One region of the Clostridium sp. CM039 genome, then DNA from elsewhere that is predicted to be linked to it. Evidence: predicted binding sites of a transcription regulator. Region 1 holds the regulator's gene; each other region holds the start of a gene.
The links. Region 1 encodes LexA, which represses DNA repair genes until DNA is damaged. Its sites were predicted from a motif close to CNAACANNTGTTNG; they were not measured.

Region 1 (10,366 bases):
GTTAACTATAAATATACAGGGTTCACAGACTAACTTAAAGAGTGCGGGTGCCACAATAACAAAAGGTTTAAAATTTGATTCTTCAATAAAGGATAACATTTTAGAGGTTTATATCCCTTTTATAAGTAAGGGTGATGAGTTTTCAGTTACAGTATATGTAGAAAAACAATCTAATTACAATAATAAGCCTATTATTGTAATCAGATCACCTGAAAATTTTAAGGAGATAGACTCTGTAGAACAAAAGGGAATACTATCATTTTTGTTTAATATACCTAAAAATGTAAAACAGGTAATCCTTAAGGCAGTGAGAAAGAACGAAGCAATAGTTCCTAATGAAAAAGAAGATTTTACAGCGGTTATGAATAAGGTAACAGGCGCTGAACAAACAATAAATAAAGAAAATAGGGAAGCGCTCTCTAGAAATAAGAAAACTAGTAAGAATAAAAAGGCAATTATAATTATCGCAACAATTATTTTAGTTATAATTGTTGGGGGTTTAGGAAGATTTTATTTTAAAGGGACATCTCCTAATGTAAAAACTCCCGTTCCCAAACTATCCACAGATGAAAAAAAATCAACTGGAACTCCAGATAAAAAAGGATCAACTGGAACTCCAGATGAAAAAGAATCACCTGTAACTCCAGATAAAAAAGAATCACCTGGAACTCCAGATGAAAAAGAGTCAACTGGAACTCCAGATAAAAAAGAACCAACTGTAACTCCAGATGAAAAAGAACCAACTGTAACTCCAGATGAAAAAGAACCCACTGTAACTCCAGACGAAAAAGAACCAACTGTAACTCCAGATGAAAAAGAACCAACTGTAACTCCAGACGAAAAACAATCAACTGTAACTCCAAGTAACTAGTTAGCTAGGATGTGATAATGGAAAAAATCGATATATCAGAAATTAAAATAAAAGTATTGGAACGTAGGCCAGTATAACTTAGCAATTGTGAACTGAGCCCAATTAAGAGGGCCTAGAAACCCAATAGATGATTTAATATAATCAAAAATACTCCATAATAATTTACGGAGTATTTTTCTATTAATATTACACTATTTAAGATAATATTAATAGAAAAGAGGATCTAATTTTTTTTATTTCTCGCTATGAAAACAATAATATTCACAGCAGATAATCCTACTAAAATGTATATTGCTCTAGCAAGGAAGGGAACAAATCCAAAGATAAGACTAACTAAGTTAACATTTAACAATCCTAAAAGTCCCCAATTTAAAGCACCAATCAATACAAACACGAATGAAAGTTTGTCGATAATACTAAGCTTATACATAATTACCCCCAGACTAATATAATTATTCTATTTGTATAAATTATATTATAAATATAATATTTTAGAACTGTTTAATAATTTCTTTAAAGCGTATATAATGTTATGGTATATAAATTTATATACTAAAAAATAATTTGGAAAGTACAAATTAAGTATACGAACATTTTCATTACTTTTAGCACTATTGTATGTTATAATATGAATGAAACTTGTTTTATATTTAAAATTGTACGTATGGAGGCAGAATATGAGAAATTCTTATAATACACCATTAAATAGTAGATATGCATCAAAAGAGATGAGTTATTTATTTTCAGATGATATGAAGTTTAGAACATGGAGAAAGCTTTGGGTTGCACTAGCTGAAGGTGAAAGGATATTAGGAATCAATATTACAGAATCTCAAATTGAAGAGCTTAAATCCTATGTAGATAATGTGAATTACGAAGTGGCTGAAAATAAAGAAAAAGAAATACGACATGACGTAATGAGCCATGTATATGCATATGGGGTTCAATGTCCTAATGCGAAGGGTATTATTCATTTAGGGGCTACTAGCTGCTATGTAGGCGATAATACAGACTTAATAGTCATGAAAAAGGCTTTACTATTAATTAAGAAAAAATTAATTAATGTAATTAGTAAATCTTCAGAATTTGCATTAAAGTATAAAGATGTTCCTACACTAGGTTTTACCCATTTACAGCCAGCTCAATTAACTACTGTAGGTAAAAGGGCAACCCTATGGATTCAAGAATTAATAATGGATCTAGAAAATTTAGACTTTGTAATAGATAGAATAAAGTTACTAGGGGTTAAAGGAACAACTGGAACCCAAGCGAGCTTTATGAATCTATTCGAAAATGATGAGAAAAAAGTAAAAGACTTAGATAAATATGTAGCGAATAAAATGGGCTTTGAAGATACATATCCCGTTACTGGTCAAACTTATTCTAGAAAAGTAGACTCTATAGTATTAAATACTTTATCAGAAATAGCTCAAAGTGCATATAAATTCAGTAATGATTTAAGGATACTTCAAAGCATGAAAGAAGTGGAAGAGCCTTTTGAAAAAAATCAAATTGGATCCTCTGCAATGGCATACAAAAGAAACCCTATGCGTTCTGAGCGAATTAGCTCTTTATCAAGATATATTATAGTGAATTCATTAAATCCTGCTATAACAGCTGCAACACAATGGTTTGAAAGAACATTAGATGATTCAGCTAATAAGAGAATATCCGTAGCTGAAGCTTTCTTAGCACTTGATGGAGTATTAAATTTGTATATGAATATAGCTGGAAATATGGTAGTATATGAAAAAGTAATTACTGCTCATGTAAACCACGAGCTTCCATTTATGGCTACAGAAAATATCCTTATGGAAGCTGTTAAAAGGGGCGGGGACAGACAAGAACTTCATGAGAACATTAGAGTTCATTCTATGGCTGCAGCAAAACGCGTTAAAGAAGAAGGCTTAAATAATGATCTTATAGAAAGAATAATAAATGATGATAGTTTTAGGATGTCAAAAGAAGAGATATTTGCTGTAATTGACCCGATTAAATTTGTAGGTAGAGCTCCAAGTCAAGTAATAGAATTTATAGATGAATATGTAAAACCAATAATCGAGGCCAATAAAGATGCATTAGGAGTAGAAACTTCTATAAACGTATAATCCTTAGTATTGGATAGAAATTATACTATAAAAAGCTATCAGTGATGCAAACAAAACTGATAGCTTTTTTAGTTTAACGACATTTTAGAAGGAAAGTCTCCCAATTCTATAAGTAAGAGTTACATAACCTAACAAATAGAAAATTTCAGTGGTAGTATAAATCTCCTTTTGAAGTCGGTAATATTGTAGCTCCACAGGCCATGATTTCACTATAACTTTCGAAGAATAAAATTCAAATTGCATGTGGAAATAATAAAAATAATAAAAACATTTGTTTATTTTTATTATTTTAGAAAAATCAGGATTTTGCTCCCCCTCTTGTAGTATAATAATGTCGTGAAATGTAAGTTTCACGACATTATTATGATTTTTGGAGGTACTTATGAAATCGAATATAAATACTATTTATAACAATGAACTCCCACCGTTTCTAAATGATTATCTGAATTATTTATCTACTATTAAAGGATGTTCTAGTTCTACTGTTGTTGCTTATACTGCTGATTTATCATTGCTATTAAAGTTCTTAAAAATATACAAAGGTCTAGTCTCTTCAGAAAATGCTCTACCTCTTGAGACCATTATAATTAGTGACCTAACTTTAGATACATTAAGAACCCTTACATTGCAGGATTTATATGCCTATATCTCCTATCTTGGGAAATATAGGGCTAATGGTAACTACGCTAAAGCAAGAAAAATTGCATCTATAAAGTCTCTATTCAAGTATTTAACCACTAAGGCTAAAGTGCTAACTATAGACCCGACAATAGATTTAGAGTCACCAAAACTTGGTAAAAGAAGTCCTGTTTTTTTAACATTAAGTGAAAGTAAGGCACTACTCGACGCTACAAGCTCTAGAGATAAGCATTCTATTCGCGACCATAGTATTATTACATTATTCTTAAATTGTGGTATCAGGCTGTCAGAACTTTGTAGTATAAATATATCCGATTTTAAAGATGATACATTATCTATTATTGGGAAAGGAAATAAAGAACGAACCATTTATTTGAATAAAGCTTCATTGAAATCAATTTATAAATATTTGCCTATTAGAAATACGAACATAGATAAAATTCATTCTGAAGATAAGGATGCCCTTTTTATAAGTGGTAAATATGGAAGAATTAATAAACGCACTGTGGAGAGAATTGTAAAAAAATATATAGGTAATGCTGGACTTAATAAAGATAAGTATACTCCTCATAAATTAAGGCATACATCTGCTACTCTTATGTATAAATATGGAAATGTAGACATTAGAAGTCTACAAGAAATATTAGGCCATGAAAATATATCTACCACCCAAATATATACTCATGTAGATAATGATAAATTAAGAAATGCGGTTAAGTCAAACCCACTTTCTGATGAATAAAAAAAAGTATATATTACTATTAATGCATTATGCGTAATATATACTTTCTAATACTTATATTTTTTTTAGTCTTATAAGCCCTGGGAATTCTTCTTGAAGTAATCCTGAGTTATCATCTTCATTTTCAAGTAGCTCTTTTGCCCCGTCTATGTCATCTATAAATTCCCAAACCTCATTGTTTTCAGGTATGAACTCATCTTTATGTAGTTTTAAAAATTCATCGCTGGCTACCACTGAGTCATAATCTTCAAGTTTTGGTAGTTCATCATTTTCATTTTCATCATTATCTACTTCTTCCGCTAAATTAATTTCAGACCTGTCACAAATATTTTCGTCTACCTCTTCTACCCCTTCAATCTCATTATCCTCAAAAACTTCATCAATTTTTATAGCTTTTACATCGTAACCTTCCATTTCTAAGCATTTACCGCAATTATTACATTTCTTATTTGAATTTAATTCACAGACTTCACATTCTCCACAACTATTACAAATTTTCTTATTATTAAATATACAATTTTTAGACATACAACACTCCAATCTATTTATTTCAAATACTTTCATAATAGACTATTATAGCAAATATATTTTCAATAATCAAACACTAACACCCCTTAATAATGACTTATGTATTCATACATAATAATATATAATTTTTTATTTTTATTAATAACTATAAAACAGAACGTAAGTTTGATGTTATTAAATTTATATGGTATAATTATACTATGAATGGGAGGCGTTTACATGTTAACTGAAAAAAAAGATAAGCAAAGTGAAATATATAACTTTATAAAGAAACAGGTACAACTAAAAGGATATCCACCTTCAGTCAGAGAAATATGTGATGGCGTAGGATTAAGATCTACTTCGACTGTTCATGGGCATTTAGCAAGACTAGAAAAAAAAGGATTTATCCGTAGAGACCCTACCAAGCCTCGTGCAATTGAATTAATAAAGGATTCTGTCATAAGAAAAGAACTTATAGATATACCTATTATAGGGAAAATCACTGCTGGCAAACCAATACTCGCAGTTGAAAATGTTGAAGATACATTTACACTTCCTTTAAATTTCACTAAAACCAATAATGAACTATTTATGCTTAAAGTTTCTGGTAGCAGCATGATTGAAGCAGGAATATTGGATAAAGACCTTGCTATAATTGAGAAAATCAATACCGCTAAAAATGGCGATATAGTTGTAGCTCTTATTGATAATGAAGCAACTATTAAAAGATTTTTCAAGGAAAAAGATCATATAAGGCTTCAGCCTGAAAATTCAACTATGTCCCCTATCATAGTTGATGACTGTGTAATTTTAGGTGTACTTGTTGGTATTTACAGAAAGTATTAAATATCCACCTTTAAAGATTTTATGTAACAAAAAAGTCCTGCAATGAATATATCAATTGCAGGATTTTTTTATTCTATTATTAAGTCATAAATATTTACTTTCTAGTTCAAATAACTCTTGAAAGTGCTATTAGTATTCCAATTTTAGCATGATCAAACGTTAATCCACCCTGTAAATATGCTATATAAGGCTCTCTTATTGGAGCGTCTGCAGATAATTCTATAGATGCTCCCTGAATAAATGCACCTGCTGCCATTATAACCTTATCTTCATATCCTGGCATGTCCCATGGTTCGCATTGAACAAAAGAATCAATGGGAGACCCCTCTTGTATACCCCTACAGAAATTAATTAACTTTTCCTTATCATTAAATTTAATTGCTTGAATTATATCACTTCTTTTATCAGTATACTTAGGAAGAACTTCAAAACCTGCAAGTTCCATAATTCTTGCACAGAAAATAGCGCCCTTCAATGCTTCCATAGCTATATGTGGTGCTATGAATAGTCCTTGATATAAAGAACGCATAACTCCAAACGTAGAACCACATTCCCCTCCTATTCCAGGAGTTGTTAGTCTGTAAGAAGCTTGTCGTACATATTCTTCTTTACCTGCAATATATCCACCTGTAGGTGCAATTCCACCACCAATATTTTTTATGAGGGATCCAGCAACTATATCTGCTCCTACATCTGTAGGCTCCGTAACATCAATAAATTCACCATAACAATTATCTACAAAACAAATAACCTTTGGATTTATAGCTTTTGCAGCGCTTATAATATCATCTATTTCAGAAATTAATAATGCTTTTCTCCAGCCATATCCAGTAGATCTTTGAATATGAATTAGCTTTATTGACTTATCTTCAATCAGTGTCTTTTTCATTAAATCAATATCAACTTTAGAGTTATCGTTTAATTCTAATTGTTTATATTTTACACCATAATCTTTTAATGAGCCTATATCCTCCTTAGCATTTATACCTATTATATTAAGAAGTGTATCATAAGGTGTTCCGCATACCGATATCATGGTATCATTAGGTCTTAAATTACCAAATAAGGACGCTCCAATTGCATGTGTTCCATTTACGAAATGCGGCCGAACGAGTGCACTCTCACAATTGAAAATTCTTGCATATACTTTATCTAATGAATCTCTCCCAATATCGCCATAACCGTATCCAGATGAATTTGTAAAATGGCATTCGCTAATTCGTTCATCTTGTAGTGCGGTCAAAACCTTAAGTTGATTAAACTCTCTTATTTCATCAAGAATTTTAAACTCATCTTGTACATCTTGTATTGCTATATCATAGAGTTTTAGCGTTTTTGAACTTATTTTATACTTCTTTTGAAGGTATTCTTTTGTTATGTCTATCATGATTCCAGGTCCCCTTTTTATTATGTATATATTATGTGTTTTAAACTTTAACTACCGTAATAATAGTAACATAAATAATACCGATGTAGAATAGTTTTATTTATATATCAATCATATTAGTATGTATTTAATTGTCTCTTTCTTTACTATTACAGCAACGCAGGTGATGATTTAACTTTTTCAATAATCTCTTCAACAGTTTCCTCTAATTCTTTTCCAACTTTTTTATACTCAATTTCAGATTTTTCATTTTGATTTTTCATAAAATACATTAACGCATAATAAGTAGGCTTAAATTTATCCTTTAGCTTAAATTCAGCTTCATTAAACATTTTAAATAAGGAATTGTATTGTTTTTTAGCCATTAGAAAAATTAAATATTCATTAATAGATTTATTATATTTATCTGTATTATTAGCTGATCTTAAAAATAAGCGAGCTTTTTCTAAGGATTCTTCTATTCGATCATTAGAAAGTAAGGTTTCAGATAAAACATAAATGGTATTAAAATCATTTTCTTTTTTTTCACTTTTGTTAATTAGTTCCTCTTTATTGCACCAGCTTTCAAAAAAACCCACAAGCCATTTCACCTGCTGTTTTTCTTTTTCTCCCCCAAACCTCATCATATACCATATGTTAAAAAATCGTTCTTTTATTTTGTACATATAATTTTTCTTATTTACAGGTGTTTTATTTATTACTCCGTTTTTTTCTAATTGATTTAACTGAGCGGATACTTCTTTACTTTGCATTCTTATTTTATCTGCTATTTCTTTTGTGGTTATGGCATCAAAGCGTAAAGCTATAACATCAACAATTTCCTGTTGCACTGGAGATAACCTATCCATTGTATGTTTATAAAGAGGTGTTACTCTATCTAGTAATGTATCTAATTGTTTAAATACGGGTCCGTTGTCAACATTTAAAATATCGAAAAGTAATGCCATGATTCTTGGCACCCCACCTGTTAACCGCCTTAAAGCTTCTATTTTCCCACTGTTACTTTTAAGTATCTCATTTATACCCTTCTTATTAAAAATTCCACCTAACTTTTCAAAAAATTCCACAGTTTCTTCTGAATTTAATCCTTCTAATTTTATCAGATTAAAGAAGTTATAGAAGGGCTTACTATAATCAAAAGTAAATTCTAAAACTTCTGAAGATGCTCCTATAATTCGAATTTCAGCAGAGGTTAATAGAATTTCTCTAAGTTTTTGCTGCTCATAGATTTTAAACTTCTTTAGAATACCGAAAGTATCATCTATTAATAGTATTAATTTTTTATTTTTTTCTTTAAGTTTTTGCTCAAGTATTTTAAAGCATATATCTTCGTAGTCTTCTACCTCTGCATATTTATCCATTTCATCATAAAGCCCTACAAACTCATCATTTTCCATTTCAAGATTCGCAGCCGTTACCTCCCAAAGTTTAAACAGTCTCCGTATACTGTATTGCTCCTCAGGAAATATAACAGGGATAAACTTTGCTTTTAGCTGCTTATCTCCTTTTATTTCAAAGTATATTCTTTTTAATAAAGTTGTTTTACCATATCCTCTTTGACCTTCTATGATATAATGCTGCTCTGGATATTTCATGTCAGAATTTTTTATATCTTTAAAAATCTTTTGAAATTCTTTTTTCCTTATTACAAATCTATCAACTAATTCTTGATGCGATAAATTATTGGGATTATAAAAACTTAAAGTACTAGTTTGCATTTTTTTTACACCACCACATTCTTAATATAGGAGAGGTAAATGTATATAATTTTTCCTCCTCATCATTATTTATATATCCATCATCAATAATAGTATTTAAGAGATCTTTATATGTTTCGCAAAGATTATATTTTACAGCTAAATCATATATTTCGTTATAAGTTATCTTCTTAGCTTCTGTTATAGCTATTATGTTTAATACTTCTATAATAAACTTATAGTCATTATTTTTGTACACCTTAAGCCTCTCATGCCAACTGCTAAATTTATTATTTTCCTCTATCATCCGTTTAATTGCTATATCAACCGATTTATTATATATAGAGCATATTTGATCTTCATCATAAATATCCTGAATTTTATCCATAGCAAGTTGAATATAAAAAGGAATCAACCACTTAATTTCATGTAGCATATGATTTATAGTAGCGGTATCCATTGTGAAATCAAGCCCTTTAAGTAGTTCATTTATAAGACTTTTCCCCTCTAATTCACTTAGTGGAGTGACTTTTAAAATATCTAGATCATTTATAAACTTTGAAGAGTCCATTCGTCTTGCAATACCCTCGAGGCTTATGGACCCTGTATATATGAATTGAAATTTATTATTTATATCACTATTTTGTCTTAATGCTCTATTACTTTGAAGAAGATGAACTGCATATGTAGTGCCTTCATTTTGTTGAATATTTTCTATTGTTTGAGCAAATTCATCTATCATTATAATTAATTTGTGCCCTTCTAAATCAATAGATCTCATAATTTCTATAAACTTTTCATAATAATTAAGTTCAATAGTCTTAGTAAACTTAACAGTGTCTATGCCTACTTCGTCAATACTTTTAAAAATGGTTTTAGCTAAATCTTTAATTGAATTTATTACTTTGTCTCTTTTCTTTATTGAATCGCAATTTAAAATGGCCTTTACAATTTCCTTATAATACTTATTTTCGTTGTAAACAGACTCCGTAATTACATAGATTATATAATATTTATCCCTTGGGTTATCTTCTATATACCTCATTAAAGATGTTTTCCCAACCCTTCTTGGAGCTGAAATTATAATACTACTAGCTGAATCGATTTTTCTCCATAATTTATTTATTAAAATAGGTCTTTTAAAAAAATTTTCACCTCGTGCAGCTTGCCCTGTTGTAATTTTCATAATTAGCACCTCCGCAATTACTTATATTTACAATTATATCTAACAAAAAATATTTTGTCAAGCATTCTAACAAAATATTTTTTGTCAAAGTCAAACCCCTTATTCACTTTTTTTACAATTACTAAACAATTTAAGAAACATGTAACCTAACTACTTAAAATAATATCTGAGGATTACTATAGCAAATAAAACTTCCTATTAATAATATCAATCCTAAAATTCTAATAATTAAGATAGTTTTTTTAATCCCTAATTTACTAAATGTTTCTGGTGTTCCAAATGGGAATACAATAATACAGCACTTAATATCATAACGCCTACACATATGTTATTTTCTCATTTTATTATTTATGCTCTTTCCATAAACAATCCCCTATCTT
Region 2 (10,366 bases), 350 kb from region 1:
TACCTGAAGCCGCTGTATATCTTGTCCTGCCTTCTTTAATTGCTTTTATAGCTGCTTCTTGAATGTTTTTGGGTGTATCAAAATCAGGTTCACCAGCACCAAATCCTATGACATCTATGCCCTCAGCCTTCATTTTTTTAGCCTTTGCAGTTATATCTAGTGTTAAAGATGTTGTTATTTGCTTTGCTTTTTTAGATAATACCATTTTTCTTACCCCCAATACTTATATTAATTTAATTCTTATGATACTAATATATCACTTTTTTTTTGTGATGTAAATGAAGCAACCTGATTCCACATTACATACTTTTCCAAATAATATGTAATATGAAATAAAAAACCCTCTTAGGGTTTAGAAATATTCTAAATCTCAAGAGGATTTAATCTTACATTTAATTATTTAGCATAGTCAATAGCTCGTGTTTCTCTAATTACATTTACTTTAATTTGACCAGGATATTCTAGTTCATTTTCAATCCTTTTAACTAGATTTCTTGCCATTTCAACAGCACCTGCATCATCAATTATTTCTGGTTTAATCATAATTCTAACTTCTCTTCCAGCTTGAATAGCATATGACTTTTCTACACCTTCATAAGAATTTGCAATTTCTTCTAATTTTTCCAATCTTTTAATATAAGCTTCTAAAGTTTCTCTTCTTGCACCTGGTCTTGCCGCTGATATAGCATCTGCCGCTTGAACTAGTATTGCTTCAAGGGATTCTAACTCAACGTCACCGTGATGCGCTGCAATAGCATTTACTACAATAGAGGACTCATGGTGTTTTTTAGCTATTTCTGAACCTATAAGCGCATGTGGACCTTCAACTTCATGATCTACAGCTTTACCTATATCATGAAGTAGACCGCATCTTTTAGCGAGTGTTGGGTCAATTCCAAGTTCAGATGCCATAAGTCCAGCTAAATATGAAACTTCTATAGAATGCTTTAATACATTTTGACCATAACTGGTTCTGTATTTAAGCCTTCCAAGCAGCCTGATAATTTCCGAATGAAGTCCATGCACTCCTGTTTCAAAAGTTGCTTGTTCTCCTTCTTCTTTTATGTCACTATCAACTTCTTTTTTAGCTTTTTCTACCATTTCCTCAATTCTAGCAGGGTGAATTCTTCCATCCACTATTAGTTTCTCAAGTGCTATTCTAGCAACTTCGCGCCTTATAGGATCAAATGCTGAAAGAATTACTGCTTCAGGTGTATCATCTATTATTAAATCTACTCCTGTAAGCGTTTCTAGAGTTCGAATATTTCTACCCTCTCTACCTATTATTCTTCCTTTCATCTCATCATTAGGAAGCGAAACCACATGAACTGTTGTTTCTGCTACATGATCGGCTGCACATCTTTGAATAGCATAAGTAATAATTTCTCTTGCTTTTTTATCAGCTTCTTCTTTTGCCTTAGTTTCAATTTCTTTAATCATAATTGCAGCATCGTGTTTAATTTCTTTTCTAATTTCATCTAATAAAACTTGTTTTGCCTCATCAGATGTCAACCCTGATAATCTTTCTAATTCTCCTCTTTGCTTTGTGTATAAATCTTGTACACTTGCTTCTAGCATTTCACTTTCTTGTTGTTTTTTATTAAGATTTTCTTCTTTTCTCTCCAGCACATCACTTTTTTTATCTAATGATTCTTCTCTTTGGATGTTTCTTCTTTCTAACCTTTGAACTTCATTACGTCTTTCTCTTGATTCTTTTTCTAAATCAGTTCTAAGTCTGTGAACTTCTTCTTTGGCTTCTAAAATAGCCTCTTTCTTTTTTGATTCAGCATCTTTTACACTTTCATCAATAATTTTTTTAGCTTCTTTTTCGGCCTTGAAAATATTTGCTTGAGATATATTTTTTCTAATATAAATTATAACAAAAATACATGCTAAAACAACAACCAAAATAGCACAAACTACTATGAGCATTGTTTGACTTTTAGTATCCATTGATTATCAACACCTCCTTTGCTTATTTCAAATCTATTTAAGAGTAAATATGAAAGCTAGAAAAGGTGCTATATTTAATTGGTAACAATTTAAATATACTAAACCAGTATTTGTATTTATTTTATATTACTTTTCAGTTAATGTCAAGATTTTAACGTTTAAATAAGTCTTTATTCTTACTATTATATAGTAGTTATGATAAACTTTAGCATATTGCATCATAGAATGCAATGCCTGATACCATAATAATATTCCTTAATTATAAGTTAAAGAAAAAAAGCAAGTAAAAACTTGCTTTTATGCTTCTTTTTTACTTGCTTCTTTTTTGCTAACTTCTTTTTTACTAGTCTCTGCGTTCTTGTATAATGGTAGGTTATGTTTTGCTCTAATTTTGTTTTCTATCTCTAACATAACCAAAGGGTTTTCTTTAAAATATTGTTTTGAATTTTCTCTTCCCTGTCCAAGTCGTATATCTCCATATGAGAACCATGCTCCACTTTTTTGTACAATCTCTTCTACAACTCCTATATCTAGAACATCGCCCTCTCGAGATATGCCGTGACCATACATAATATCAAATTCAGTTTTCTTAAATGGAGGAGCTACTTTGTTTTTAACTATTTTTATTCTTGTTCGATTACCCATAAATTCATCGCCTTGTTTAATTGTATCTATTTTTCTAATATCTAGTCTAACAGATGCATAAAATTTCAACGCTCTACCACCAGGGGTTACTTCTGGGTTACCAAACATTACTCCTACTTTTTCTCTTAATTGATTTATAAATACAAGAACACATTGGGATTTATTTATAGAACCCGCAAGTTTTCTTAAAGCTTGCGACATAAGTCTTGCTTGGAGTCCTACATGGGAGTCTCCCATTTCGCCTTCAATTTCAGCTTTAGGCACTAAAGCTGCTACCGAATCCACTACGATAACATCTATAGCCCCAGAGCGAACTAAAGCCTCTGTAATCTCTAACGCCTGTTCACCAGTATCTGGTTGTGATACTATTAAATTTTCTATATCTATTCCTAGTGCTTTAGCATATTCAGGGTCTAAAGCATTCTCTGCATCTATAAATGCAGCTGTACCACCATTTTTTTGAGCTTCTGCAACTATATGAAGTGCAACTGTAGTTTTACCTGAAGATTCTGGTCCAAAAACTTCTATTATTCTTCCTCTAGGTACACCACCTATGCCTAGGCCTATGTCAAGTCCTAAACAACCAGTGGAAATAGCCTCTATATTTAACTTACTATTTTCTCCAAGTTTCATTACAGAGCCTTTTCCGAATTGTTTTTCTATTTGACCCATAGCTACTTCTAGCGCTTTTAATTTTTCATTATTCATAAATTTCCCCTGCGGGTTCACCATCCTTTTTCGACGAACGTTTGTTCTGAATTTAAGTATACACCATTTATTTTATATGGTCAACATACAAAGCAATATCTGCCATTTTCATTTACTAAAGAAATCCTTTTATTTGTATTATTAACAAACTCTAATAATTTAATCACTTATCGACTCTAATTGTACCTTTGTTTTTTACAAAATAGTCAACACCAGATATTATTGTAATAATTACTGCGGCAGCCATGAAAATATTGGTTAACGCATTTAATAACGTATTTGCGTAAGATAAATTTATCAATGCTGTAATTATAGCTACTATTTGAATAACGGTTTTAAGTTTCCCCCATTTACTAGCCGCAATTACTTTTCCCTCTGAAGCAGCTATTGTTCGAAGTCCTGAAACTGCAAATTCTCTAGCAATTATAATCATAGCTACCCAACTAGACACAATCTGAAGCTCCACTAATGAAACAAGTGCAGCAGTTACTAAAAGTTTATCTGCTAGAGGATCCATGAATTTTCCGAAATTAGTTATTTGATTTCTGCTTCTAGCTACATAGCCATCCAACTTATCAGTGAGAGATGCTACTATAAAAACAATTGTCGCCAGTTCTCTTCCATAAGGTATTCCTTTAACCGCCATAAATACTAAAAATATAGGTACTAAAAAAATTCGAATCATTGTAAGTTTATTTGCAAGATTCATAGCACACAACTCCTATTAAATCATATTCTAACGCTTTGGTAACCCTTACTGTTACGAATTCTCCCTTATTATAATCTTTGTCAGATTCAAAGAAAATAGTTCCATCAACTTCTGGTGCCATTTCATAACTTCTACCAAAATAAGTTTTACCATTAAATCCTTCTACTAAAACTTTGTAAATTTTGTCTATTTTTTTACTATTTATCTCTTTTGATATATTTTGTTGCACAATCATTAATTCTTCTTCACGTTTTTCCTTTATTTCTTCTGGAATTTGATTTTTCATCTCTGCAGCTGCAGTACCATCTTCCATTGAGTACTTGAACACTCCCAATTTATCAAATTTAGTTTCATTAATAAACTGTTTCAATTCTTCAAAATTTTCTTCCGTTTCTCCTGGAAATCCAACGATTAATGTAGTTCTAAGGGTTAATCCCTTAATACCCTTCCTCATCTTATTTATGTTTTCTGTTATGATATTTTTTCTTCCTTTCCTTTTCATGGATTTAAGAAGATCATCGCTTATATGTTGAATTGGTATATCTACATATTTGCAAACTTTATCATTTAAAGAAATTTCATTAATAATATCATCCGTCATTTCTTCTGCATAACAGTAAAGTACTCTAATCCATTCAATCCCACTTATTTGAGAAATTTTTCTTATTAATTTATGTAGGTTTTTTTCACCATATAAATCTATCCCGTATCTAGTGGTATCTTGAGCAACTAAAATAATTTCCTTGCAACCATGTTCACTTAAATCCTTAGCCTCTTGTATTATATTCTCCATTTTTCTGCTTCTATATTTTCCTCTAATATTTGGTATTGCACAATATGCACAAGCATTATCACAGCCCTCGGAAATTCTAATATAAGCAGAGTATGTTTCTGTAGTTAATACTCTTTGTCCTTCATTAATATTATCATCACTATAAGTGCAATGTTGTACTTTAATATTTTTTAAAAGAACCTCTTCTATACTACTTACTAACTTGTCATAATCATTAACACCGAGGATTATATCAAGTTCTGGCATCAATTCAATCAGATCCGACCCATAACGCTGAGTAAGGCAACCCGTCGCAATCAATACTGTGCAATTATATTTCTTTTTGTATTCTGACATTTCTAGAATAGTGTCTATTGATTCTTGTTTTGACGATTCTATGAATCCACAAGTATTCACTAAAATTATATCTGCTAGTTTAGGATCATTTGTCATATCATATTTCCCACTTAAACTGCTTATTACAATCTCACTATCAATTCTATTTTTATCACAGCCTAAATTTATAACTCCAACTTTTAATTTTTCCACCAGTCATCCTCCTTGTTTATCAACCTGAGTAACTCCTATTTACCAAATATCATACTACTTGTTTGACTCTTTATGTAAATAATAGCTAATTATTTTTATCTTCCTACATTTGTACCCATAAATTATTGTAAATGTGATTTGCAAATTAAACAAGGGTATTTACAATTATTCTTACATTTTTTTTTTATTGTTCCTTTAACTCACTATCACTTAATAATATTTCCCTAGGTTTGCTTCCATTTCTACCTGATATAATCCCTCGTTCCTCCATTTGTTCAATAATTCTTGCTGCTCTATTATACCCTATTTTTAGCTTACGTTGCAATAAGGAAGTAGATGCTTGTCCATTTTCAACTACTATTCTTATTGCTTCATTTAATAATTCATCAATATCATCATCAATACTTTTATTATTTGAACTACTCTCTATTTCATCTATTATTTCTTTTTCATAGTTTACTTCTGTCGTCTGATTCTTTATAAAATCAACAACTCGTTCAACTTCTTCTTCTGACACAAAAGCTCCTTGTATTCTAAATGGTTTAGCCTCTCCAACCGGATAAAAAAGCATATCACCTTTCCCAAGTAATTTCTCTGCACCAGAGGAATCCAAAATTGTTCTTGAATCTATTTGACTCGAAACTGCAAAAGATATTCTTGAAGGTATATTGGCTTTTATTACACCCGTAATAACGTCAACTGATGGTCTCTGCGTCGCAATTACTAAATGCATTCCTGCCGCTCTTGCCATTTGCGCAAGTCTTCCAATATATTCCTCTACATCATTAGCACAGACCGTCATTAAATCTGCTAACTCATCAATTATAATAACAATCCACGGCAATTTATTTTCAACAATGCCTTTATTTACTAATTCATTATATCCTTCTATACTTCGCACATTGTTTTCAGCAAAACTCTTGTATCTTCTTGACATTTCGTTTACAGCCCAATTTAAAGCACCTGCAGACTTTTTGGGATCTGTTACAACTGGTATTAATAGATGAGGTACCCCATTATAAATATTTAATTCGACAACTTTAGGGTCAATTAATAATAGCTTAACCTCCTCTGGAGAATACTTATAAAGTATGCTTATTATTAATGAATTTATACAAACACTTTTTCCAGAGCCTGTAGCCCCTGCTACCAGCAAATGTGGCATTTTTGTTAAATCCGAAACAACACAGTTACCGCCTATATCTTTTCCTAAACTAAAGGATAAATTTTTGTTTGAAGCTGAAAATTCATTAGATTCTATTACTTCTCTTAAGTATACTGCGCTTAACTCTTTATTTGGTACTTCAATGCCTACAGCTGCCTTACCAGGTATCGGTGCCTCGATTCTTACCCCGGAAGAAGCTAAATTCAGTGCAATATCATCTGCTAGATTTACAATTTTACTCACCTTAACACCAGCATTTGGTTGAAGTTCAAACCTTGTCACTGAGGGTCCTTTTGTAACTTGAATAACCTTTGCTTCAACTCCAAAGCTACTTAGTGTCTCTTGTAGCTTATTGGCACTATTAAGCAATTCTTTTTTATCGTTTTTATTCATTTTGGAAGTATTATTTTCATTTAATAAATCTACAGTGGGGTATTCATATTTATAGTTTGGCTTTGAATTTACACTATTTAATTGAATTTCTTTCTCCAACTCTTGGTTGATAGAATTATCTATATGCCTTTCTTTTAAAGTACGTGCATTGTCATTCCTAACACCACTAACAGTTTCTTCTTTATTTAATCCTTCCGCATCTGTAGCAATTTCATTTGATTTTATAAAATCGATTATTTTAATTTTATCGCTGCTAATATCTTTAATAAATTTATTTTTTTCTCCATTTGGAACTACTAATTCTTCTTGCTTATCATTATTTTCTATATATAAATCCTTACTATCATTTTTACTCGCAGTCTTTTTAATAATAAATTTATCCTTTAAATAAAAAAAGACATCATTAAGCGATACGTTTAATATTATAATAAAGCATATAACATAAATAGCAATAAAAATTATATAGCTACCCGCAGCTCCAAATAGTGTATGTAATAGTACATCAATTGAATAACTAATAATCCCACCATGTAGTACACTTTCTGAATTGTATATCTTATTTATTCCGAGCAAAAAATCTCCTTTAGTGTAATACTTATTTAAAGATAACATTTGTATAAATAATAGTGTATTTATTATAAAAAGTATTATTCCACAAAACTTCTTACTAAAATTTATCTTACCTTTCTTAACGATTTTGCAAATACCAATAAATACTATAAGGAACGGCGAAAGATATGCACCCACTCCTAATATTGCAAAAAGCACATGATTAATCAGATTACCTATCATACCTGATATGGAATTAGAATTTGAACCCCTAGTTGAGAAGATACTTAATAAAATTAATATGCCTATTGTTATTAAAATAATTCCATAAATTTCACTATTAGCATCTACATTACTTGCAACTTTAGATTTAGTTTTAGTTTTTTTTCTAGCCAAAGTATCACCTCTATCCTTATTATTTCTACAAAGTTTAGAAATCTCCTCTAACTTTCAATAGATTTATAAATCAATTTTAAACTAGTTATATAAAAAAATTATTAGATTATATTTGTCATAGTAACAAATCATTAAAAATAGACATAAATAGGCTATTTTAACCTGTTTATATCTAATTTATTTTTAACCTATCATTTCGTTTAATTTTGATAATGCCTCACTAATGCCACCAACCTCATCTATTAACCCATTATCAACTGCTTGTTTTCCTATAAGTATAGTACCCATATCATTTAAAAGCTCATCAGTTTGAAGCATTAATCTATTTACCGTTTCCTTATCAATCTTAGAGGTTCTAATAATAAATTCTGTTATTCTTTCTTGCATTTTATTGAAGTATTCAAAAGTTTGAGGTACCCCTATTATTAGACCATTCATTCTTATAGGATGAATTATCATAGTTGCAGATGGGGAAATGAATGAGTACTTAGCTGCTGTTGCCAGTGGTATACCTATTGAATGGCCTCCACCTACTACAAGTGATACAGTTGGTTTGCTAAGGCTTCTAATCATCTCTGCTATTGCAAGACCCGCTTCCACATCTCCTCCTACAGTATTTAAAACTATAAGAATACCTTTTACTTTATCATCCCTCTCCATAGCAATTAGCTCTGGAATAACATGTTCATACTTAGTAGTTTTTGTTTGAGGGGACAACATCATGTGTCCTTCTATTTGACCTATAATAGACAAAACCTGAATTTTAGTATCCTGAGTTGGGATGTTAGTTGTTCCCAGTTCTTTAATATTTTCAACCTGTTCATTTACGTTTTTTTCAGTTTTCAACATTTTCATTCCTCCTAATCCATTTTATTTTGTGCATTAAGAGAAACTATATACATTTTTTATCCTAATTTAAATTCCCTGTGTAGAGCGTTAATTGCTTTTTCAACATATCCTGTTTCTACAAGGCACCATATAGTCATATTAGAATCTGCTGTTTGCAGTACTTCAACATTTTCTTTAGTTAACGCCTTAAGTATTCTCGCCATAACGCCAGGCATACCTCTCATTTTTGAACCTATAATTGAAAGTTTACTACAATCCTTCACAAATGAATAGGACATATTAAGGTCTCTTATTAAATCAGCAAATTTAGTAAAGTCTTTTTCATCAATAGTAAATATTTTTTCCTTAGGAAAAACATTTATAAGATCTATACTTATAAGATTCTCAGCTAAAATATCAAATATATCATCATAACTAGAACCTGAATTTTCACATATTTTTATTTGAATTCTATTATTCATATGCGTAATACCTGTAATTATATTTTCATAACCTTCATTTCCCAAATTACTAATTACTGTTCCATCACAATCATTCATAGTATTTTTTATTACTAATGGTATATTATACTTTCTAGATATTTCAACTGCCCTTGGGTGTATAACATTTGCTCCTTGATCTGCAAATTGAAAGATTTCATCATAACTTATTTTTTTTATTAAAGTCGCTTCAGAAACTATTCTTGGATCCGCTGTCATAATCCCATCTACATCAGTGTATATTTGAGTCTGAGAGGCCTTAAGTGCTGCCCCTAGTATTGCAGCAGTAACGTCACTCCCACCTCTCCCAATAGTCGTAACATAGGCATTTTCATCCATGCCTTGAAATCCTGCTACTACTGGGGTTTTCCCTTTTTGTAAAATATCCAATATTTTTTTTGTGTCCACATTAAGTATTGCTGCATTGTTATAATTAGAATCTGTGATTATACCTGCTTGTCCACCAGTTAAAGGCACAGCATCAATTCCACTATTATTTAGTTCGCTACACATTATTACAGTGCTTATAGTTTCACCACAACTCATTAGCAAATCTATTGCTAATGGATTTGCTACTTTGAAATTATCATCTACCAAAGATAGCAATGTGTCTGTAGCGTAAGGCTCACCTTTTCTTCCCATTGCAGATACTACTACCACAGGAAAATATCCTTGAACCTTTGCATTTAAAACTTTGTTTACTACAAGCTTCCGCTTTTCCTCTGTTGAAACAGATGTACCTCCAAACTTTTGCACTAATATCTTCATTTCTGTCCTCCAAAATTATATATGAGATTTTTTTAAAAATTCATTATCAACATCAATTATTATAGTTCTGGAACCAATTTTTTTAACATATTCCCAAGGTACTTCAATAATATCATTATTTTTTAAAAAACTAAATTTAGAGCTTCCTTCATTTATAATTAAAAATTTTAAAAGCCCATTCTCATCAATAACTACATCATTATTACCTAAATTGCTATATTTGTCACCATCATTGATATTGATAATTTCATATCTTTCCATTTCACTATACAGTTTTATATTATCTTCCATATTATCATCTCCTTAACAACTCTCATAAAATACTATGAAATCTGTTAAGGATTTATGCATAATTTCTACATTTTTATAGATAAATTTACTTATCCATAGAAATAATATTACCTTTAAAAACTTTTTTAAGCATCTCTTTT
Region 3 (10,366 bases), 620 kb from region 1:
TCTTCTGTCATTAACTCTTCAGCCTTTGGCTTTCCACGTCGGTCCAAAAGCCCTTCAATACCAAACTGATTATACTTCTTCATCCAGGTATAAATCTGAGGATAAGATACCTTATATTTTTCAACAGTTTTATTATAACTGTTATTGTTTTCAATACAGTACTTTATGATTTCAATGCGTTCAATATAAGAAGTTTTGCGTCCTTTGGTCATGATTATTTTTCCTCCTGTTCCAGAAGATTTTATGTTTTCATGACCATTATACTTCTTTATCCAATTGCATAAAACTGTATTTGACGAAATATGATACTTAATGCATAAATCATTCAGTGAGCCATGCCCATCAAGATATTCTTTTACAATGTTAATCTTGATTTTGGCAGTATAAGAAGTATTTTTGCTAGAATGTTTTAACCCAGCTTCACCTTCTGATTTATATCGTATTACCCATTTTTGAAAAGAACTCTTATGTACTTGAAGTTTGTTGCATAAACTTAACATACTAGCTTTTCCATTTAAATATGATGTTACAGCCTTAATTTTTTGTTGGTCTGATATAGTTGATTTTCTTCCCATAAAAAAATAGCCCTCCTTATAGTAAACAGTTTTATTATTTTAACTGTCTACCATAAGGGGAGCATATCATTTGATTTCCCTTGTTTTGCTTTTTAAATCAGATAAATTGAAATTTATTTTAAAAAAGTTAACATTACTGTATCAACTAATGCAACAATCACAAAAACAATCACAAAAACAATAATTCCTTTCAAGAATGAACTAATGTGCTTTTTAGGATTTTTATATGCAATATCTAATTTTTCTGTTCCTTTAAATCTTACTCTTTTTGTATTTCTCCACCAAATCATATCAATAAAGAAAAAATCAAAAGCATTAAGAACCTCACCTAAAATAAAGATATTTATAAAATTTTGTTTCCAACTATCAGTTCTTATAATAAATCCAAATAAAAACAACACTATAGAGAATATAAAAACATTTGATATAAACGACATATGAGAACTTTTCCTTACAATTTTATTTTTCAACCTATCATTATTGATTATTATGCCTTGTATTTCATCTGGGTATGAACCAAAACTTTTAATATTTTTTTCGTCACTTCCAGTTCCTAAAAAGCAAATTACGAAAAAGATTAAACATAAAATAATGCTTTCTATTAACAATCCCATTACATCACTTCCTATCTCTATAAGTCAAATAAAAATTAATTTTACAATATCATAATTGTGCACTAAATTATATCATATTTGAATAATAATTACATAATCAATTCCAATATAAATGTACACTAAACAAAAATAGGTTCTCTTTCTTTGAAATCTGATATTTTAGTATAAGCGTGGGCTACATTACATTGAACCATAAAATTTTTGATTTTAATAACTTCTTTATCTTCTTCAAATAGTTGCAACCATTTGAACCAGTACATATAATTGCTGATATATTAAGTTGCAACACCATTAAACTTATCCATCCACTTTTCCAATTTGCTGTGTACAGCATTAATGTGTTGAATATGGTAAATTCCTTCTTTGTGTTTCCCTCTTTTTATTCGCTTATGTTCCAATGAAAAATCTTTAGTAAATTGAACATAACCCTTATGACTATCGGTACAAAGGATAGAGTTATCCCCTATACGACCTTCATAGAGCCTTTCTAACTCTTGGTGTGTCATTCTACCTTTACATAGTAACTCCATAATTAAATTACCTTGTCTATCAATGGCACTAGCAATACACACTTGCTTGTTAGAAATACCTCTTTTTTTAACTTATTTACCTCTCTTACGAGATTTTGTCGGCATTTTAGAAGGTTTTGTACCTTTGAAACTCTCTTCGAAGAATACTTCATCAGCCTCAATTACACCATCAACAGATCCTACACCAAAAAATGACTTAATGCAATCAAGTATTTTATGTCTCCAAAAGAAACTTGTTGCAATGTTAATCTCTACAATTTTAGCACTCTTTCTAATAGAGTAACCTGCAATCATACATTTAGCATATTTAAGCCATTTATCTAATGGTTTCTTACTCTTATAAGTAGCAGAGTTTGTAAAATCGGTGAAAGTTTTATTGCAAGACTTACAAATATATCAAATTTCAACACTAAATTAAAACAAAGCCTAAAATATAAGTAAATTGCAAACTAGAAATGCCGTAAATTTTATCTCTATAGTAATTAGTTATATTCATTCACATTTTATAGATCATCCATTTACAACTTCTAACTTCAAATTTAAGTTCATATATTTTTTCTATACCTGCTATAATACTTTGACACCTAAATACTAACATTTCATTTCCAGCCAATTTTTCCTTATCCCTGGTTATGACCCTGTCTACTTTCACTACAGAATTGGAGTCATCTAGATTTTCGAATCTAAATTTCAAAGGATGAATAATACCCTTTTTATCAAACCAACAAATCATTTCGATAGGTTTTGCGATTATTTTCATAATAAATTACACCACCATTATATATTTAGTTTTCTCCATATATAAACCAATATTGTACAAAACTATTAATTGCTAAATTCCTTACCATTTCTACAGGTAATGCTAAAACCTTCATTTATTATAAACCTCCTCAAAGTATTGCGCTCATTAATGGATAATCTTCCTCACCATCTGCCATTCCACCACACATACTATTTAGTCCTGAATGAAGAAAACAAGACCGAACTACAGCTTTTGGCCCATATTTTAATCTTATTTTATCAACGGTATCATTTATCTTTTTATCTTTTTCATAATCAAAACTATCTAGTAACGAACACTGATAAAGCTCATTACTACAAAAGTCTGTGATATGTATCCCCAAGTGTCTTATTGGATTACCTTTCCAAACATTATCAAATAAATAGCATGCTATTTCATATATTTTGCGAGTAGAGTCAGTTGCTACATCTACTTTCTTTTGACGAGAATAAAATATTAAGTCACTACCCCTGACGCTTATACTTATCACAGTACAACAATTGTGTGAATCTCTTAAACGCATGGAAACTGTTTCACACAAGGATAGTAATACTTTATGAGCCGTGTCTTTATCTTCCACATCAAAGGCTATTGTTGTAGAATTGCCTATACCCTTCACTTTAATATAATTGCTCTTGCGGACTTCTGAAAACTCGATGCCATTGGCGTAATTCCAAATAACTTGACCGTGACTCTTTAATTTATTCTTTAAAATATCTAAATTATAATTTGCTAATTCCCCAATGGTATTAATATTTAAATTGTACAATTTAGGTGCTGTCGCTCTACCTACCATAAATAAATCTTCAACAGGTAATGGCCACATTTTATCTTTTATTTCATTTTGGAAAAGTGTGTGAATTCTATCTGGCTTCTTAAAATCTGAAGCTACCTTTGCAAGCAGTTTGTTATTTGATATCCCTATGTTCACTGTAAACCCAAGCTCATTCTTTATCCTCTCTTTTATAGTTTCAGCGAGTTTCAAATAGTCAGGATATAAATGTTCCATATTAGAAAAATCCAAAAAACTTTCATCAACTGAAAAACGCTGAATAATTGGAGTGTATTCTAAAAATATTTGATGCATAGCCTCGCTACATTTCATATATAATGAATATCTTGGAGGTACAATTATTATTCCAGGACACTTAGCCCTAGCACTATATAAAGTCTCGCCTGTGTGAATATCAAATTTTTTAGCAGGCATTGATTTAGTTAAAACAATTCCATGCCTGCTTTCTTCATCTCCGCCTACTACAGATGGTACTGTTCTAAGATCTAACTGCTCACCTTGTTGAAGTCTATACGCAGCTTCCCATGAGAGATAGGCACTATTTGCGTCAATATGAAATATTAATTTACTCATAGCATAAATCATCTTCCTTTTTATTAATCTTATTTACTCATATTAGAACATCAGTTCGTTATATTTATTATATACTACTTGCTTACTTTTTAAAAGCAAATTTGGGATAGCATACGCAAAAATATTATTTCGTAGTTAATGAAAATTTCAGATTATTTTTATAATCTCAAGTTTTAAATTCTTATGTAACCATTTAATATTTGGTTAAAATCATACATTCTTTTTAATATCCAATTTACGGTAATAATAGTATAATTAAATAATTGTATTAGTCGCAACAGTAGATTATTGTGAAGTAAACATTATTTATATAATGCGTGGATAAATCCGAATTGTTGGGAGAGATGTACATGAATATTTTAGTAAGTGCCTGTGTAATAGGACAAAACTGCAAATATAATGGCGGAAATAATTTGAATAGAAGTGTAGTTGAATTTATACAAAGACATACTGTGATTGAAATATGTCCTGAACTGCTGACAGGTATGAAATGCCCAAGGGCATGTGCTGAGATAGTAAACGGCATTGTAATGTCTGAGAATGGTGAGAATGTAGATGCAGAATATCGCAAAGGAGTAGAACTTGCAATGGAGAAAATTAAGGGACAAAAGATAGATTTAGCAATATTACAGTCAAGAAGTCCTACTTGTGGTGTAAACACTATCTATGATGGGTCTTTTAGTGGTACTTTAATTGAGGGGCATGGTTTATTTACTGAAGCCATCATTGAAAAAGGTATTAGGGTAGTAGACTCCAATAATTTTTAAGTTTACTCAATTCGTAAGTTACTACTTATGGAAATGAAACCGGTTATGAGCACAACCTATAGTAAACTAATTGAACAATATTCTTATATTACTGTGCGACAAGAAGTCGCTAATTAGTAGTGTTTCGTGATAAACTGCGTTACCGGTAGTGAGGCACGCTGTAGTTAAATATACGAATAGTCCTGATGATGGTAGTTTAAAAGAATATTTTGAAAAAAGAGATAAGAAAGATTTCATAAATGATACTGTTTCGACCAGAATGAAGTTAGCAAAACTCAGTAATTACAAATGTAGAGTGTGTAAACAATCATTAGTTGGAGAAGAGTCTTTAAATATTAATCATGTTGTACCTACTAAATTAGGCGGTGATGAAAGGTATGACAACTTGGAATTATTACATCAAAAACAATCAAGTGGAACCCTAACAGCAAAGAAGGATACAAACTGATTAAGAAGGCTTTCAAAAAGTTCAAATACCAACTTGTTTGAGGTAAAGAGAGGGCTTGAGCCGCATGTGTGGAAACACACAAGTACGGTTCTTAGAGGGGAAAGGAGCCGTAAGGCTTCCTACCTAATGGAATCACACCATTTTTTTGAATAAATACTTATATTCTATCAAAATATAATCTACATATTTGTTCAAATTCATCTGATTTATCAACTAATTCCATTAACTTAGATAATAATAATTTTTTATCTGAGAAAATGGCGTTGTAATCATTTATGAACTTAACTTTGCTTAAATTTTCATTATGAAGCTTAATTGAATTTTCTAATAAAAACGTCTTAAAATTTTCAAAACCTTCATATGAAAATCGCGATATACAAAACAATTCTAAATTGTCATCTTGTTCTATTCCAAGCTTTTCTAGTGCTCTACAAACTCCTATAAATAGCATTCTTTGTTTATTCTCTAATTCAAATAACCGTTTGCTAATATCAGCATTATTCATTTTATAGGAACCTCCAACTTATAATCTTAGCTAAAAATTTATTTTTATTCATTTAATATTCCCCCTATTGGATATGTTGCATTCGCATTATAACATACATAAATTAAAAATTATGCCGAAATATAGCTAGTGTTTATAAAAATAGGGTATTTGTGACAACTTGCATAACCCAATGGTACAATATTCCTATGAGTTGCGTCAGATTAATAAAAAATTATGTACCAAATAAGATTTTAATGGAGGGTAAAATGATAAATGCTAATGAATCCAAAGAAGTATTAATTAATATGTTAAGTGAATCAAAGTTTGATTTTAATAATCCAAATTCTAAATTGGCATTGGAAATTTTTAAAAAGTTTTTTAGTATCAAAGTTGATTGTGCTGATGATGGTCTGTTGTTTCAATGTGGAGTAGAAGAAGTTAAAGGTGAAGCCTTATTTTATTCGGAGTTTGTTAGACAATTTACTTTTGAGTTAGATGATGGAGAATATAACGGTATGGAGCAATTAAGACTTACAATATACTTTAAACCCAATGCTAAATTACAAGGGTTAGATACAAATTTATGGGAATACGACTGCAACTCTGTAGAAGAATTTTTTAACAAAGTTGAAAATATGGATAATTTTAAAATACCTTTTGAGAAATATGTACCATTGAAATGTGAAGTTGAACAGAGCGGAGTTTAAGTACTAATTATTTAATATCAGAAGGTCAAGGCATATTTAATATAAAAGCAAAGGATAGATTGGAGTTTAATACTTTAATGGTATAATTTTTCTACGGATTAAGTCGCAACTCTAATCTATTATGAAGAAAGTAGGGGGTACAAATTTATGTTATATAATATAGTAGGAGCAATTTTTACTATTCTAGCAATTGGGGGAGGAATTTATACCTTAAATAATAAAAACTAACGCCTTTTTATCAGCGTCAGTCATATCAGAACATATAGGTTTATCTTTATTACTTTGCTTAGCTAATACTCATTGCTCATATTATTACTAACTCCATATATCAGCCTCTTTACTTTTTGAGCGATTAATTGTTGAAAAATCCACCCTTGAGAAAACATAGGTTGATAATAGTAAAAACACGATCCCAAAAATGATTACAATCGCCATGCTAATAAGAGGTGTAATTACAAAATCCCCTATTTTAAAAGCAAGCTGTTCCGCAACCATTTGATCGGTTGTTAAAGACGTCTTTTCCAGTATGATAGTTCTAAAAAATGCTGTTGTATATGTCATTGGATTGAGATAAGCAACATATTGCATTGTTTTTGGTAACATTGAAAGCGGAATATATGCGCCACAAAGGAATGTCATCGGCATTGTTATCGCCGTTATTACAATTTGAAAAGTTTGTGAATTTTTAACCAGAGCTGCTAAAAACAATCCTAACCCCGAAAACACAAGTCCAACAACAATCATCACGCAGATTACCGCAAATGGTGTTATCCAGGATGTGAATTTAAGCCCTATAAAATAACCAATGATTAGAATAATAATACCCTGCATGGTTGCTATTGTTGCTGCTGATAATAGCTGACCCGCGGCAATCTGAATTCGTTTAACAGGACTTACTAGCACCTCCTTCATAAATCCCGAAACAATATCTTCAATTGTACTTGTCGCAATAGTAAGGGAAGTTTGAAAGACGGTCGTTATTACAATACCTGCGAGCATATAGTTTACTGGATTTTGAATATTGTCATTTTTAAATATCGAACTAAACACATATAAAAAGAAGAATGGCATGATAATCGTGAAAACAAGCTGAACACGATTGCGAACAAAAATTTTAATGTTTCTAAACCATAAAGCTAATATAATATCCATAAATTTCTCACTTCCTTATATCTTTTCCGGTAATTTCTAAGAATACATCATTCAATGTGCCTTTTTTAATTTCCAAATCCGTTATCGACTCTTTCTGCTGACTTAATAACTCCATCAATTTGGGTATACTATTAACTTCAATCGAATAATAACCAGTTTTTTTCATGTATTTAAACCCCGCAGTGTCTAGCAGTGCCTCAAGACCTTGCTCGTCACTAGTTGTAATATTTGCTTTATCCTTTGTATATTGCTGTTTCAAACGATACGGAGTGTCCATTGCAACTATTTTACCACCATCCATAATGGCAACTTTGCTGCAAATTTCGGCCTCATCCATGTAATGCGTAGTTAAAAAAATAGTAATATTCTTCTCCTTTTGAAGCTTTACAATATAATTCCATATATGAGCCCTTGTTTGAGGGTCAAGACCTGTGGTTGGTTCATCTAAGAACAATACTTTTGGGTAGTGTAGTAGCGATCTGGCTATTTCCACACGACGTTTCATCCCGCCGGACAGACTGCTTACCATTGCTTTTTTCCACTCCAGTAAATCCACTAAATTTAAAACAAATTGGATACGCTCTGTGACTTCACTTTTGGGTATACCATAAAAATGACAATGCATAATTAAATTTTCAAGAACGGTCATTTTATTATCCAATGTCGTTTCCTGAAAAACAACCCCAATAACACTTCTAACATCATCCTTTTCATGCGAAACGTCTTTTCCGTCAATAGTCAGGGTTCCTGATGTCTTATCAAATATGGTACACAGAGTATTGATGGTTGTGCTTTTACCTGCTCCATTTGGACCTAAAAACGCAAAAATGCTTCCCTCTTCTACCTCGAATGAAACATTGTCGACTGCTGTGAATTTATCATATTTCTTTACAAAATCCTTAACTTCTATTATGTTTCTCATGGTATCACTCCTATCAACTGAATAATTACAACGCTAACATAACGAGCAGATACACAATGCTCGAAGCGAAATTTGCTTCGCTTACATGATCTGCTTTCCTATGTGAAATTATACCGATAATTCGCCTAAATACAACTTATTTTATAAGACGTATGGCCCTTACATATTTCCATGTGGATATATCATATTCACTCACCTCATATTTTTAAAACATAAATAATTTTTACTCTTAAAGTATATCATAGACACTATATTATTCAACCTCTAAAATCTCCTATAAATTCTATCCCACTTTTCTGCTCCAAAATTTTGCCCTACAAAAGACAGTCCTTTAATTTTTTATTTAGTGAAAAAATGTTATAATTATAGAGAAAGAATAAATGAAATGTTCGTTTAGAGCATACCCTTACGTAGGGTTATTTGTTTTTGATTAAATTGGAGGTAATACACATGGAAAACACTAAACTAAAAACGAAGATTTTAAGACCTACCTTTGATAGCGATTTAGATATCCTAGAGTTATCTAAAGAAAACATAGTGGATGAAGCTATATTTTCTTATGGAAAAATTAGTGATTGCTCTTTAGAAAACCATAAAGCAGACATGGTAAATTTTAAACAAGTTATATTTAAAAAAGTTATTTTTAATAAAATAGCTTTTAGACGTATAGAACTTATGGATGTGAGATTTGAAAATTGTGATTTATCAAATGTAGATTTTAATGAGGCTTCGTTACATAGAGTAGAATTTGTAAATTGTAAGATTATTGGTATTAATTTAAATGAAGCTACCTTGAGAAATGTGATTTTTGAAAATTGTAACGGTCAATTTGCTTTTTTTAGTTATTCTAATTGTAAACAAGTCGCCTTCCTTCAATGTCAATTACGCTCTTCCGATTTTCAAAATTCAAAATTTTTAAAAGTTGAATTTCAAGAGTCTAATCTACTCCAGGCTCAATTTAATTTTACAAGTCTTAAAGGAATAGATTTTACCAGTTGCAATCTTGAAGGTATAGGAGTAAACATTGCTGATGTTAAGGGAGCAATAGTTACCACTATGCAAGCCGTTTCTATATCGAGCATACTAGGTCTCATTGTTAAATAATCACCTTTATTTATCGAGTGCATGCAAAAGGGATTTCCATATTTAGAAATCCCTTTTATATGATGTTTTTTTGAAAAAATTATTTTCAACTTTTATAAAATACTAAATACATAGCATTTCTATCACTCTTATTTCAAACTAAAAGGCATCGTATATTTAACATTTCCGCTTAACACTGGAGTAATATTTAAATCTTGTCTTACCTCTCCGCAAATGATTACCTTTATATTTTCAGGCTTCCAATCATCTCCCGGAGCGGTATATATAGCTTTTCTTAACCATGTATTTGTAATAGTATCTGCATTAATAGTTTTAGGTAAAGTCAAATTATAGCTGTCTGTTTGATTTCTTTTAAAATCATTCCCCGGATTGTCCAAGGGCAATTCAAATTTTTGCCCATCCTGTGTTTCAATGCCAAAGTAAACATAATCGTCTGTACTTGCATAATCAAAGTCTGCTGTTTTAATAACAACTTGTAATTGATTAAAGTTAAGTGATGCTGCTGGTATAGTATTCGCTGCTTCATTTATAAACCTATATAGGAACATTGCTATACTTTTTTGAGAATTTGGTAGTGCTTCTCCTAGCGAATAATCCCAATCTGCATATGAGTTAGACATAGTAGATTTGGAAAAATATAATGATTTTGAAAGCTTTCCCCAGTAAGTATTGTTTTTTGTAATCCAATTTGAAAAATCAGCCGTTGTAATAACGTTTGCATATACTGGCTGCTTAGTTGTTCCATTCATTGTATTAAGAAGGTATTTCCCTATGTTATTATCAGCATATGTCTCATATTTGACATGTCCTGCGCTATCTACCGCCGTAATATTCGCAGCATGATAAGGGCAGTTGATATCTTCTAAGTAGTGAATAGCTTGTCCAAGTAGATTTGAAGCATTTTGGTAATTCC

Region 2: recA (recombinase RecA) is a predicted target of LexA. The motif match lies at 3,341-3,354, and genes of this name have one in related genera.
Region 3: ACWJJ2_RS06880 (Y-family DNA polymerase) is a predicted target of LexA. The motif match lies at 3,911-3,924, and genes of this name have one in related genera.

The regions. Positions count from the first base shown of each region.
Region 1 covers NZ_CM143649.1:835,147-845,512, forward strand. The annotation lists gene ACWJJ2_RS03940 (hypothetical protein) at 1-871, shown strand, start outside; gene ACWJJ2_RS03945 (DUF378 domain-containing protein) at 1,095-1,301, opposite strand; gene purB (adenylosuccinate lyase) at 1,549-2,979, shown strand; gene ACWJJ2_RS03955 (tyrosine recombinase XerC) at 3,362-4,360, shown strand; gene ACWJJ2_RS03960 (hypothetical protein) at 4,415-4,888, opposite strand; gene lexA (transcriptional repressor LexA) at 5,108-5,716, shown strand; gene ACWJJ2_RS03970 (methionine gamma-lyase family protein) at 5,823-7,103, opposite strand; gene ACWJJ2_RS03975 (ORC-CDC6 family AAA ATPase) at 7,253-8,821, opposite strand; gene ACWJJ2_RS03980 (ATP-binding protein) at 8,811-9,986, opposite strand; gene ACWJJ2_RS03985 (DUF1349 domain-containing protein) at 10,331-10,366, opposite strand, start outside.
Region 2 covers NZ_CM143649.1:481,217-491,582, reverse strand. The annotation lists gene ACWJJ2_RS02260 (pyridoxal phosphate-dependent aminotransferase) at 1-205, opposite strand, end outside; gene rny (ribonuclease Y) at 397-1,953, opposite strand; gene recA (recombinase RecA) at 2,251-3,306, opposite strand; gene pgsA (CDP-diacylglycerol--glycerol-3-phosphate 3-phosphatidyltransferase) at 3,470-4,015, opposite strand; gene rimO (30S ribosomal protein S12 methylthiotransferase RimO) at 3,999-5,336, opposite strand; gene ACWJJ2_RS02235 (FtsK/SpoIIIE family DNA translocase) at 5,521-7,839, opposite strand; gene ACWJJ2_RS02230 (ClpP family protease) at 8,023-8,688, opposite strand; gene dapG (aspartate kinase) at 8,745-9,935, opposite strand; gene ACWJJ2_RS02220 (YlmC/YmxH family sporulation protein) at 9,951-10,226, opposite strand; gene ACWJJ2_RS02215 (M16 family metallopeptidase) at 10,312-10,366, opposite strand, start outside.
Region 3 covers NZ_CM143649.1:1,458,764-1,469,129, forward strand. The annotation lists gene ACWJJ2_RS06860 (helix-turn-helix domain-containing protein) at 1-575, opposite strand, end outside; gene ACWJJ2_RS06865 (hypothetical protein) at 689-1,189, opposite strand; partial or broken gene ACWJJ2_RS06870 (IS1595 family transposase) at 1,309-2,115, opposite strand; gene ACWJJ2_RS06875 (hypothetical protein) at 2,216-2,479, opposite strand; gene ACWJJ2_RS06880 (Y-family DNA polymerase) at 2,610-3,866, opposite strand; gene ACWJJ2_RS06885 (2-thiouracil desulfurase family protein) at 4,217-4,633, shown strand; gene ACWJJ2_RS06890 (HNH endonuclease) at 4,782-5,081, shown strand; gene ACWJJ2_RS06895 (hypothetical protein) at 5,239-5,586, opposite strand; gene ACWJJ2_RS06900 (hypothetical protein) at 5,835-6,275, shown strand; gene ACWJJ2_RS06905 (ABC transporter permease) at 6,591-7,427, opposite strand; gene ACWJJ2_RS06910 (ABC transporter ATP-binding protein) at 7,435-8,349, opposite strand; gene ACWJJ2_RS06915 (pentapeptide repeat-containing protein) at 8,800-9,453, shown strand; gene ACWJJ2_RS06920 (phospholipase C) at 9,582-10,366, opposite strand, start outside.